DNA from 3 places in the Lactobacillus sp. ESL0233 genome. Region 1 is predicted to be linked to each of the others. Evidence: riboswitches for the same ligand, from Rfam matches in the RefSeq annotation. Region 1 holds a riboswitch; each other region holds the start of a gene.
What was found. Region 1 has a riboswitch for thiamine pyrophosphate ahead of F5ESL0233_RS01750 (ECF transporter S component). Riboswitches for the same ligand answer to the same signal wherever they lie in the genome.
Positions count from the first base shown of each region.

Region 1 (4,288 bases):
GAACGTCACGATCTTTAACATCGGTTTGTAGGTCTGAAATAAGATCTACTTTACCAGATGATTCTAATTCATTACCGTAGCTGGATACATCAAGAAAATCAATTTCTTCTTTAACATCCATTTCTCGAACAAGGTCAGTTAAAAAGAAAATTGCACCTTTAAGTGCACCAACAACCAGTGGTTGCTTGCCTGCATAGTCTTGGGTTAACTGTTTGCCTAATTTGACGCACATTTTGTGAATATCATCTTCGGTAAACAACTTATGATCAATAATACTGTTAATATTGTCGTTTTTCGGCATTTATTTACCTTTCACTTTAAACAATTTAAATTTCTAATAAAGTCGATTATATCATTTTCTAGATGAAATAGTAGATAGTTTTAATTTTTTTTGTCTATACAAGGTTTTTATTTAAAAATGAAGTTTAATTTAAATTGTAGTTTTCTTAATATAAATTTTGCTACAATTAAGAATAATAGTAAAAAATGAAAGGCTAAAAAATGAAAAAAGAAGAAGAAATTAAAATGCTTAAAGCTTTTGCAGATGCAAACGCAACCTCTGGCTTTGAAGAAGAATTTGTTAAATTGTTTACAGAAACTGTGAAGAATTACGCTGATATTAAAATTGATGGTATGCTGAATGTTTATGCAGCTAAAAAGCAAAATAAAGCTCATCGTCCAATAATCCAGCTTGATGCCCATTCAGATGCTGTTGGCTTTATTACACAGGCTGTAAGACCTAATGGTTTAATCAAATTTGTTCCACTTGGTGGCTGGGTTAAATACAATATTCCAGCTTTACGTGTCAAAATTAGAAATCGTGATGGTGAGTATATTCCAGGAGTAGTGGCAACTAAACCGCCTCATTTTATGACTGAAGCAGAGCGTAACAATGTTCCAGATGTTGCTGACATGTCGATTGATGTTGGTTCAAGCTCACGCGAAGAAACCATTAATGATTACAAAATTGACACTGGCTGTCCAATTTTTGTTGATGTAAAATGCGAATATAATGATAAGACAGGTTTATTTTTTGGTAAAGATTTTGATGATCGCTTTGGTGCAGCTGCAATGGCGGATGTTCTTGAGGAATTAAAAGATGAACAAACAAACTTTAATATCGTTGCTGCTCTTTCAAGTCAAGAAGAGGTTGGGTTACGAGGTGCGTATGTAACAGCTAGAGAAGTTAAACCCGATTTGGCGATTGTACTAGAATCATGTCCAGCTGATGATACTTTTACCCCTGACTGGTTATCTCAAACTGGTCTTAAAAGAGGACCGATGCTACGTGATATGGATACCTCATTCTTACCTAATCCTAAATTCCAACAGTATGCCTGCGATGTAGCTGATAAAAATCATATTCCTTATACGCGCTCAGTTCGTACTGGTGGGGGACAAGATGGAGCCGCTATTTACTATGAAAATGGTGCACCTACTATTGTGATTGGTATACCTGTACGATATGAACATTCACCATATTGCTTTAGTGCATACCATGATTTTAAGGCTGCAGTTGATTTAGCAGTGGCAATTATTCGTGACATGACTGAGGAAAAGCTTGCTAGTTTTAGTAATTTTTAAATACTTAATAAAATAAAATCGTGTAAGCCAAGGCTACACGATTATGCTATAATACAAAAGAAGTCACTAGGGGTGCATATAGCTGAGAAATACCCTCTGAACCTGAACGGGATAATTCCTGCGCTAGGGAAGTGTAATAGAGTAATTTACTAGGTACTCCTAATGACTTAATAGTTATTTAGGAGTATTTTTATGTTTACAAGATCATCAAAGTGGAATGTTAAATCAATTATTTTAGTTGCTTTAATCGGAATAATTATGGGTGTGATTTACACTTATGGCTTCAATTGGGCCTATAATTTAATTAAAATGGCCTTGATTCCAACAGGCTTTGCACCGGTAGTTGATACAGTTTTTACAGGTTTGTGGCTCATGGCTGCGCCTTTAGCAATATATTTTGTGCCAACTGCTGGGTCTGGTACTATTGGTGAATTATTAGCGGCAGTTGTTGAAATGGCGATTGGGGGACAATGGGGAGCAACGACTATTATATCTGGTATTCTACAGGGAGCATTAAATGAAATTGGCTTCTTCCCTAAAAAAGAACGCTATCAGAAATTTTCTTGGGCAAGTGTGATAACAGGAGCAATTTTTGCTGGCTTGGGCTGCTTTATTTTGTCATATGTGCTTTATGGTTGGGCAAAATTTAGTCTTGTATTACAAATAACAATGTTTATTACTAACTTGATTTCAGCTGTTGTTTTTGATGGTATTTTAGTTAAATTAATTATTAATATGTTTGAACGTGCTGTAAAGCCAAAAATAAGTTAATTAGAGTAAAGTAGTTGCAACTTATCCTGTCCAAAGGTTGATAGCAGATAAAACAGTTAGCAGCTATTTTTGTTTTGGTTGAAATTTGGCTCTAGCTCGAGTAAATTTTTTGATAAAAAGAATAATTTGGATATAGATAAGGACAATTATGGTAAAAGATATTACGAACTGGCGCTCATTAGGCGGTTATGTCGGTGCAAATGGGAAAAAAGTAAAAGAAAATATGCTTTTTCGGTGTGGACAGTTATTTGATTTATCTTTAGAGCAAAAGGAGGCCGTCCGAAATAAATATCAAATTAAGCAATTAATAGATTTTCGTGGTGCTGATGAACGAAAAGAATATCCAAATTATATTTGGAATGGATTAACTTATATTACGATAGATGTTCTAAAAGCTGCTGCTACTAACCAAGCTAGTCTTGATGAAATTATTTCTGCTAATGGGGATGTTGCAGGTAATATGCTAATTACATACAAGCAACTAGCCTTAACAAATTCTGCGCGTGAGGGATATCAACAATTTTTGCTGACTCTAGTTGCCAATCCCGTACCAACAGCATTCCATTGCTTTGCAGGAAAAGATCGTACTGGTGTTGCAGCAGCGTTAATTTTAAAGTGTTTGGGTGTTGGTAATCATGATATTTTTACTGATTATTTAAAGACAATTGAAGCAAGAAGCAAAGCTAATAACGAAATTTTAAAGCTTTTAAAAGGAAAATTAGATGCAGTTCAACTTGAAAGTGTAAAGGTAGCACTAACTGTACAGCCTTCGTATTTAGAATGCTATTTTAAAACAATTAAGCAGAATTATGGGGATTTTGATAATTACTTGGTAAATGGTTTGAAGTTGCCAGCTGATTTTAAGGAAAAAATGCAAGGTACTTATTTAGAATAATTAATGAAACTCTAAATTTTAAATTGATAATGAGTTGTGAAAATTATGTAATTTTCACAACTCATTTTTATAGGCAATATTATTGAATCCTAGAGATGATGTTCAAAGAAAATAATTAGAATAATAATTTATAAATTAACTTTAAAATAGCATGATTAAAATGGATAAAATAAATAGTGTAATTATTGAAATACTATATACAACAATAAAATTTGTTAAAACATAATAGTATCGTTATATAGTTGTACGCATATAGAAAAAGTATTTTATAATACTTTTTTTAGGTTTTTTTGTATAGTGTTCAAAGAAATATAAGTACGTTTTATAATAAAAGATGTATTTATATCTATAGATTGTTAAAAAATACAAATGTTATTATTGGATTTATATAAGCTAAAATCCCCATAATCACTAATTATATGGGAATTATAAATTTCAGCAGTTTAAGTTTGCTTATAAAAGTTTATGTATTACATAAATAACAATATGGTGATTAATTATTTTATATATTTAATAGAAGGAGAAAATATGAGAAGGAATATTCAATATTTTGCTAAACTTTTTACACTTTCATTATTAGTCGCTACTGGCTTATGTGTAACAAACTCTCAATATGTTTTCGCAGAATATACTAAGGATGAGCAGCATTTAACAGGAGTTGAAGCAAATAACTTAAAAGGAAATCGTGAAAAATATGCCACTATGAATGACTATAAAGAAATGGTTACATTGGCTAAGAAAACAGGCTTTCACTATTTGGATAAGCCAATCAGAATGTATGCTTGGTATAAAGATATCAATAAAGATGGAATTTACTACTTCAGCGATAATGGAACAGGGAAATATGTTAAAGGTAATTTAGTAGAAACACCTACAAAAAATAAGCAGATGACTCCCATATCTGTTGATGAATGGAGAATTATTGGAGCTTGTAATATTGATGGTAAAGGATATTTGATTAGTCATAATTTAGATGATACTGACCAATACTTGATTCGTGCTGACAATTTTATTCTCCCTAAGCGGGGATATGAAGTT
Region 1 covers NZ_REHH01000006.1:18,017-22,304, forward strand. Annotated here, with positions in the region: gene hpt (hypoxanthine phosphoribosyltransferase) at 1-301, opposite strand, end outside; gene F5ESL0233_RS01745 (M42 family metallopeptidase) at 502-1,584, shown strand; TPP riboswitch at 1,643-1,731, shown strand; gene F5ESL0233_RS01750 (ECF transporter S component) at 1,777-2,355, shown strand; gene F5ESL0233_RS01755 (tyrosine-protein phosphatase) at 2,504-3,250, shown strand; gene F5ESL0233_RS01760 (hypothetical protein) at 3,779-4,288, shown strand, end outside.

Region 2 (4,288 bases), on a different contig from region 1:
ATTACAAGCTATCGGCTTGGCATGAATATTAAATTGTTCTTCCTGAATTAAGTTGGCGTTATCAGGTTAGATCTAATATTGATTACTTGCTGGCGTTTCTTGCACGTCACGGCCTAACTATTTTGGCTTAACTTTACACTATTTATAGTAATGACTTTAACCCTCAAGTGGGTAATGTTTTACGGCTTTGAAAAGCAAGTTAAAAATCTTAATGAACTAGAAGATGCAATCAGAGACTACATTGAGTATTACAACCAGAAAAGAATTAAAAGCAAACTAAAAGGACCAACTCCGATTAAATACCGGTAATTAGTCCTCAGTTAATAATTAATAAAGCGAACTAATTTTGGGTTCGCATCATCTATATGGCTATTTTTTATTTAATTTAAAGTAAGTAGTGCAAGGTTAACAAATAATAGAATAATACCGCTATATATCCAATCACTTATTTTTATTGGAATTGCCACGATCGTTGTCCGTGGCGCATCTTCAACATAGCCATGTGACTCCATTGCTTGGGCTAAATTTTCGGCTGAATTGAGGGCAATTAAGATTGCTTTGAAGTAGAGTGTAGGTGACCAAAAACTTAAATAAACTCCCCGCATCATTGCAGCGGTTTGGACTTTTTTAATTGCTTGTTTCATTTGGGGAACAAGATTAAGTGCTGCTAAAATGCCATATGCGAATTTACTTGGTAGATGAAAATTTTGTTCAAAGCAACGAGCAAATTCTGTGGTCGTAGTTCCAATAAAAACGCAGTAGATGGTCAGAGTGTAGACATAAATTCTACTAGCTAAACAAAGAGCGTTCTGTAAATTGGGTTCAGGTGTAAACCAGTACAAAGTAGCAAAGATGGTCGTTGCTGCTACTAATGGTAAAAGTAATGTTAAAAGTAAATTTTTGATTTTGACATGATTAAAAAGTAAATAAACTACTGCTATTCCAATAATGATTAAATTTGTAGGTAAGCTGGTTGTCAATGATATCTCTAAAGAAACTATTACTGCTAAAAAGAATTTAAAACTAGGATTCAATGCGAACACCTCATTTCGTTACATAGGTTAATTGTTGGTTTTTAAAAACAAGATGATAATCACACCACTCCGCAATGTTAGTAAGGTCGTGGGTAATAATTACTAGTGTTTGCCCTTGTCGAGCTTGGTTCTCCTTTAATAAATTTATGATTTGTTTAGCAGAATGATTATCTAAGCCACTTAGTGGTTCATCAAGTAAGAGCACAGCTTGACTAGCAATGATCATCAATAAAATTTGTAATTTCTTTTGTTGGCCACCAGAAAGGGAATAGACAACTTGATCTAAGGTTTGATCTAATTCCAAGGCAATTAAAGCTTTATTAATTTCTGGGTCAGTAAAGAAATGGTTATTAGGACTTTTTTTACTCAAGTTAAGCTCATCTGCAACTGAAATATTAATAAATTGGTCACTAGCTTTTTGGAAAACTTGCCCAACTTGCCGCAAATATTTACGCGTGGATAATTGGCTAATTTCATGGTCATAATAAGTCAAGCTGCCATCGTAGGATAACATTTTACTAAGGGCATTAAAAAGTGAAGTTTTACCAATGCCATTAGCTCCCGTAATGAGGGTGGTTTTACCAGCCATAATTTGTAAGTGCTTTTGGTTTAAAAGTAATCGATTTTCACTAATTTTTGTATTAGTTAAAGTAAAACAGGGCTGCTCACTTTGAGGGAGAGCAAAATGATAATTTTTTTTATCTTTATTTTTTTGCAATAAGTTATCTTTGGCTGCTGCACTTAGCTTAGTGATTACTTTTTTTTGAAATTGAAATATATTGTCACAAATATTTTGATAATTGCTTAAAAGATGATCACTAATGAGAATAGTTTTCCCTTGTTTTTTTAAAGCTGCTAATTTGTTAATTAAAAAGCGTCGAGCATCTGGATCACAATTGGCAAATGGCTCATCAAGTAAATAAAGATCTACATCCATTGCTACTAGAACAGCTAGTGCGACTCGTTGCTGTTCACCACCAGACATTGTATTAATTTTTTGATCAAGTAGGTGGTCAATCTGGGCAAATTTAACGGCCAATTTAAGACGTTGGGCATATTGTTCACGGTCAACTTGGAGGTTTTCTAAAGCGAAGATAATTTCTTCTCGCGGAGTAGACATTGTAAATTGTTCACTAGCATTTTGGAACAGCATCGCAGCTCGTAAGCCATTTAAATCAACTTCCCCAGTGAGTTGACCAGCATATTTGGGATAAAGTGCTACAAGTATTTTTAGTAGGGTAGATTTGCCGCAGCCTGAAGGTCCTACTAATAATGAAAATTCTTTTGTAGGTATGGTTAAACTAAGGTTATCTAAAATTTTATTCTGCAGGTCATATGTAAAAGTTAAATTTTTAATAGTAATCAATTTTATTTCCTAAGTATAAAAAAAGTCATCATGGTTTCATACCAGATGACGTAAAATTCAAGTGATTTTCCCTTCGTTGGCATTATCCATGCAGGTTCAGTGGGTATGTTCTCAGCCTTATCGGCACCCCAATATCAGTGTCATTATACCTAAAAGATGGTTTGCTGTCTATCTTGATCATGATATTAAAGTAAACTTTTTTGCTTTAAAAATTTATAAGTAACAAATCTTTTGATATATAATTAAAGTATAATATAAAATCATTGAGAAGGTGAAGGTATGACAGCAGCTAGGCTGGAACAATATTTAGCGAGTGTTTTACAAGCAACAAGTACTGATACAAATGAGGTATGTCTCAAACCAGTTAATAGCACTTTTGATCTATTTACGATTTATCTTGAAAATCATAATACTGGTCTACATCGCTATCAAACTGCTCGTCAAACTATTATTTTTATGGTGGCAGGAACAATAAACATAAAAATCAATGGAAAAAATATTCGTTTAGCAACAGGAAATAGCGTTTTTTTAGAACCAAAATGTGAATATGATGTTCCTCGGCAAACTAAAGAAGATATAATCGTTAAATTTGAATTTACTAATCATTTAAATTTTCTCAATGCTATAGCTAAATTTAATGATGACGAGCAGACAATAGTTAGCCAAATAAAGTTATCTCTTAAGACGGAGCGGTTGTTATATTTAAAAAATTCAAAATTAGCCAAACCCACCCAACTGATGAGAAGAATCGTTGATGAATATTTAAACCAAAATTTGTTTACTAGTGAAATGATTAGTGCAGAATTAATGATGGCATTTTTAACAACGATTAGAAATCAAAAGCTATCAGCTCTACCACTGGTTAACTATGAATTTGCTGAGACAGCTCTAGATCAATATATTGATGAAAACTTTGCTCATATTACTTTGGAACAAACTGCAAAGCATTTTGGTTTAAATCCTAATTATTTTTCAACTTTAGTTAAGCAAAAGACTGGAAAAAGTTTTGTTGAGCATGTTGATGAAAGACGCATGCAGGAAGCACGTACTTTACTAGCACGCCCCGATATTTCGGTTAGAGATATTATTGCTCAAGTAGGATATAGTGGTAAATCTTTTTTTTATAAAAAATTTAACGAGTATTATCATGAAACGCCAGTTCAAATGCGGACGGAATTATTTAGACAGGCGAATATCAACTTAAAATAGCGGGATGTTAATTTTATTATATAACTATTGTTATGATATATATATATAAACTTCTGCTTGCTGGATACATATGCTACAATCGCTTTCAAAGTTATATTTATAGCATAATTGTTTGTTAATGACTTTAAATTTAAATCACATAGGTGTAGCCGAAAGGACACAAGATATGAGCAAAAGAAAAGGCATTTTTAAAGATGGTAAAAAAATAATATTGGGAGCTGTTACCTTTATAATGCTAAGTTTTTTAACTGCTAATACTAAAGTTGCAGCAGCTTCCTTGCCATCTAGCCCCAAACAGGCTGTAGCTGTATACGATGGTGTTACTGCTACTAATTCAGTTAAGGTAAAATATCAAGACGATAAGGGTAATCCAATTGAATCGTTCAAGGATGAGGTAATTTCAACATCTAAAATTAAAGTACCCCAAATTCCAGGTTATACATTTAAGTCAGCTCAATATGCTGATAAGCCAATCGATTCTAAAGATAATTTAATTGAAATTACAACTCCTGTTGCAGATGGAATTTTAATTTTAACTTATACTAAAGATACGGTAGTTGATAAACGCGAACCAATTAAAGGTGCAAATGTCATAGTAAAATATCAAGCTGAAGATGGCAACACACTTGCCACTGAAGAAGTTTTAAGTGGAAATCTGGGTGATGGTTATATTTCAACT
Region 2 covers NZ_REHH01000003.1:20,983-25,270, forward strand. Annotated here, with positions in the region: gene F5ESL0233_RS00435 (IS3 family transposase) at 175-309, shown strand; gene F5ESL0233_RS00440 (energy-coupling factor transporter transmembrane protein EcfT) at 381-1,034, opposite strand; gene F5ESL0233_RS00445 (ATP-binding cassette domain-containing protein) at 1,045-2,400, opposite strand; TPP riboswitch at 2,452-2,541, opposite strand; gene F5ESL0233_RS00450 (helix-turn-helix transcriptional regulator) at 2,680-3,609, shown strand; gene F5ESL0233_RS00455 (MucBP domain-containing protein) at 3,776-4,288, shown strand, end outside.
Region 2: another riboswitch for thiamine pyrophosphate. It lies ahead of F5ESL0233_RS00445 (ATP-binding cassette domain-containing protein); the one in region 1 lies ahead of F5ESL0233_RS01750 (ECF transporter S component).

Region 3 (4,288 bases), on a different contig from region 1:
AAAAAAACAAAATTATGCAACTCAAATAGATAATATTTCTTTAAACGATAGCTTTGACGCTTTTGACTATGACTTTGTTTTTTTTGGTGGTGGCCAAGATTTTGAACAAACTGTAGTTGCCAAAGACTTACCACGTCATAAAGATACTTTAACCAACTATATCAATAGTGACGGCCCAATGTTAGGTGTTTGTGGGGGCTATCAATTAGTTGGTTCTTATTACAAAACTAATTCTGGCATTACAATTAAAGGACTAGATATCTTACCCTTCCACACCGTTTTTAAGTCAGATAAGCGAATGATTGGTGATACTAGGTATCTGAGCGACTGGGGTGAAGTTAGTGCCTTTGAAAACCATTCAGGACAAACATATTTTGATGATAAAGAAAAACTGCATCCTTTAGGCAAAATGATTGAAGGTTATGGTAATAACCCCCAAGATAAAGTCGAAGGGCTACGTTATCATAACTTTATTGGTACCTATTCTCATGGACCATTATTAAAAAACCTTAATGTCGCCCAAGCAATTGTTGACATGATTTTGGCTCGGCATGAAAAACGACTTGCGGCTCAATAAAAAAACTGAACTACTAGCTAGTTCAGTTTTTTATTACCATCGCTCTTTTGCGTAAGCCATTTGCCAAAACTGCAATTCGTAGTAGCTACTGCGAATAAAAGCTGTTTGCATCATTTGACGATCAGTTGCGGTGGCTTGACTAGCCAAAATATTTATTAATTGCAAAATATGCGTCACATTGACCTCATACCAGTCACTATCATAAGTATCTATCCATGTTTGATAGAGTGCTACGGGTGAGCCAACTTTAGCTAATTTTTGCCCAATTTCTTGATACAACCAATAACAAGGAACAATTGCAGCGATTGCTGGGGCAAAGCCATCACGTTCGAGTGTCAGATACATATGATTGACATAATTATACGCCGTAGGCGCAACCGCTGTTTGTCTAATTTCCATTGGAGTAATTTTTAATTCCGTAAAAAAATCACTGCGGGCAGACCATTCGCAAGCTCTAAGATCTGCTTCACTCTGCAATAAAAATTTTTTAATTTGCGGATTACCTGCTTGTTCAGCTAATAGATGATGGAACTTACTAAATTCAACTAAATAATATCGATCCTGCAGTAAATAAAACCGAAATTTTGTTAACGGTAGTTGGCCACTTTGTAATTCTGTAATGAAAGGATGCACCAGACTTTTTTGCCATATATTTTGTGCTGCTTGATGCAATTGCTGCGTGAAACTCATTAATTTGCCTCTTTTCTACTTTATTAATTTTATTCTTATTTTATGCCTATTTTTAATTGTATTAAACTTAAAAAGTCATTATAATAGAAAGCGATAACACGAGGGGAGCCCCCATCGCGGCTGAGATGGAACTACGTTCTAGACCCTTTGAACCTGTAAGCTAATTCTTGCGTAGGAACGTGTCAATAACCGTTAAGCTTTGACACATGATAGTGTCAAAGCTTTTTATTTACGCAAGTAGGCTAGTGCAATTGTTGGAGGTTGAAATGAAGTTAAATATTCTCAATGAATTACGAGAAAAAAATCCGGTTGTTTTAAATGCTGCTAATTTTGTCACCGTTCAAGATGTTGCTAATAGTTTAAATGCTATTGGTGCTTCACCAATTATGAGTAAAGAAATTGCCGAAGCCGAAGAAATGGTTAAGATGGCTTCAAGCGTTACCCTTAATCTCGGCACCTTAACCCAGTTGCAAATTGCCCAAATGAAAAAAATAGGCGCTTTAGCTACCCAAGATAAAAAGCCTATCGTATTTGACCCTGTCGCTGTAGGAGCGGTTAATTATCGTCTGCAAACAGCGCAGGACCTCCTCCACAGATTTCCAGTTAGCATAATCCGTGGTAATGTTGGCGAAATTGCAGCTTTAGGGGGTTTTGAATGGAATGCCCGAGGGATTGATGCTGGTTCGGGTTCAGGTAATCTTGACCAAATCACCCAAAAAACGGCTCAAAAATTGGACTGTGTTGTTATTGCTAGTGGTGCAACAGACACAATCAGCAATGGCAAGAAGATTGCACATGTTTACAACGGCACCCCGCTATTTCAAGCCCATGTTGGCTCAGGTGATGTACTATCTAGTATTGTGGCAGCTTTTGCAGCAGTTGGGGCTGATCAATTTGAAGCAGCTCAAACTGCCACCTTGGTATTTGCAGCTACTGGCGAATTACTAGCTAAAGACCATCCAAAAATTGGCCCTGGCACGTTCGGTATGCATCTGATAGACTACTTGGCTAAAGTTCAAGTTGCCGATATTGAAAAAATAGCAAAATTTGACTAAAGGACGGCTTTTTATGACTGAAAAAATTAATTCTTTCCCCCAAGTATTAACAATCGCTGGAACTGATTCTGGTGGTGGTGCTGGTATTATGGCCGATCTTAAGACTTTTCAAATGCAAAAAGTTTTTGGTACAGCAGTGGTGGTAGCTGTTACCGCACAAAATACCCTTGGTGTACAAGACTCTTTTTTAATACCATTAGAACTAATTGACGCACAATTTACTTCACTTGCCGCTGATTTTAAGATCAGCGCCTGCAAAACAGGAATGCTTGGCGATGCAGCTCACGTGCATCAAGTTGCTCTTAACCTAAAAAAGTATGATTTTGGTCCCATTACAATTGATCCCGTAATGGTAGCTAAAGGCGGTGCACCCCTGCTAAGTAAAGATGCTGTTAAAACTGTCAAAGAGGAACTTTTACCACTTGCAGATTTAGTAACACCCAACTTGCCCGAAGCTGAAGTACTGACGGGAATTAAGGCAAGCAGCGAAAAACAGTATCCCGCATTAGCTCATGCCTTACAAAAGATGGGTGTGAAAAATGTTCTAATCAAAGGTGGTCATGCTGAAAATGAACTAGTACGCGACTATGCCCTCTTAGCCGATGGTACCGATTTTTGGATTAGCAGTCCACGTACTCACACCAAAAGAACTCACGGCACCGGTGACACTTTAGCTGCAACAATTACAGCTCAGCTCGCTCACGGTCAAACTTTAAGTGCTGCAATTAAACTTGGTAAACAATACGTAGCCAAAGCTATCGCAGAAACCATCCAAGTTGGCCATGGTCACGGACCACTTAATCATTGGGTAAAAATAAACTAGGAGAAATTATGCAAAAATTTGATCCCACACAGTTAACCGCATATTTTGTCTGTGGAACACAAGACCTGCCCGCAAACAAAAGTCTACCAGAATTAGTAGAAGAAGCTCTCAAAGCTGGCATCACTGCTTATCAATTCCGTGACAAGGGTCCTAAATCAACTTTGAAACAAAGTGACCACTTATCAATGGCCGAAGAACTACACCAACTTTGTCAAAAATATGATGTGCCATTTTTTATCGATGATGATGTTGCTTTAGCCAAAAAAGTTCACGCTGAAGGAATCCATGTTGGTCAAGATGATGAAGATATTACCCAGGTAATAAATGAAGTAGCCGGCCAGATGATTGTGGGCTACTCATGTTCTACTATGACAGAAATTACCAAAGGCGACCTTATTGCTGGCATTGATTATTATGGCAGTGGTCCAATTTTTACCACACAATCAAAAGACGATGCTGATCCAGAAATAGGTCTTACTGGTTTAGCTAAACTAGTCAAGCGCACTAGTAGACCAATCGTTGCAATTGGTGGCATTAAGGTTACAGATTTACCAGCAATTGCCCAAACTAATGTAGCTGGCGCAGCCGTCATTTCAATGATTTCCCAAAGTAAAGATATTAAAAAAGCGGTTGCAGCAATGCTTACCACCAATTGGCAGCGACAATAAGAACAGTTAGCTTCTTCCTCGTTATTTAAAGTCTTAGCTAACTTCAAAAAAGGCAGTACCACCTTCAGTACTGTCTTTTTTTACTTCTTTAAATATACTTCATAAGAGTAATCTTTACTTTGCTTCAAATTTTTCAATACTAGGAGGTTTTTAATACGGCTAGGTGCATTGTTACGGCTCTTTTAAACATAATTAATCGAAATTGAGACAAATCTACTTGATCCTTGCAGAATTACCGTTGGACCATTACCTTTTGCTGTACCATTAATTTCTACTTCACCCAAAATAGTAGCTAAATTGTCCTTAAGTTGCCATGACAATGGCAAGTAGATTGCAACCTCACTCATTAAAGCATTGACATTAATTATCACCGTATCGCCAGCCGGTTTAGCAGAATCTAGATAAACACTAGTTGTACCCATTGTTGAATTAATAGTGACCGTTTCTAAGTTTTGTGAATGAACGTAGCGCGAAA
Region 3 covers NZ_REHH01000009.1:257,649-261,936, forward strand. Annotated here, with positions in the region: gene F5ESL0233_RS07510 (type 1 glutamine amidotransferase) at 1-577, shown strand, start outside; gene tenA (thiaminase II) at 611-1,267, opposite strand; TPP riboswitch at 1,359-1,462, shown strand; gene thiM (hydroxyethylthiazole kinase) at 1,534-2,322, shown strand; gene thiD (bifunctional hydroxymethylpyrimidine kinase/phosphomethylpyrimidine kinase) at 2,336-3,145, shown strand; gene thiE (thiamine phosphate synthase) at 3,151-3,813, shown strand; gene F5ESL0233_RS07535 (hypothetical protein) at 3,996-4,288, opposite strand, start outside.
Region 3: another riboswitch for thiamine pyrophosphate. It lies ahead of thiM (hydroxyethylthiazole kinase); the one in region 1 lies ahead of F5ESL0233_RS01750 (ECF transporter S component).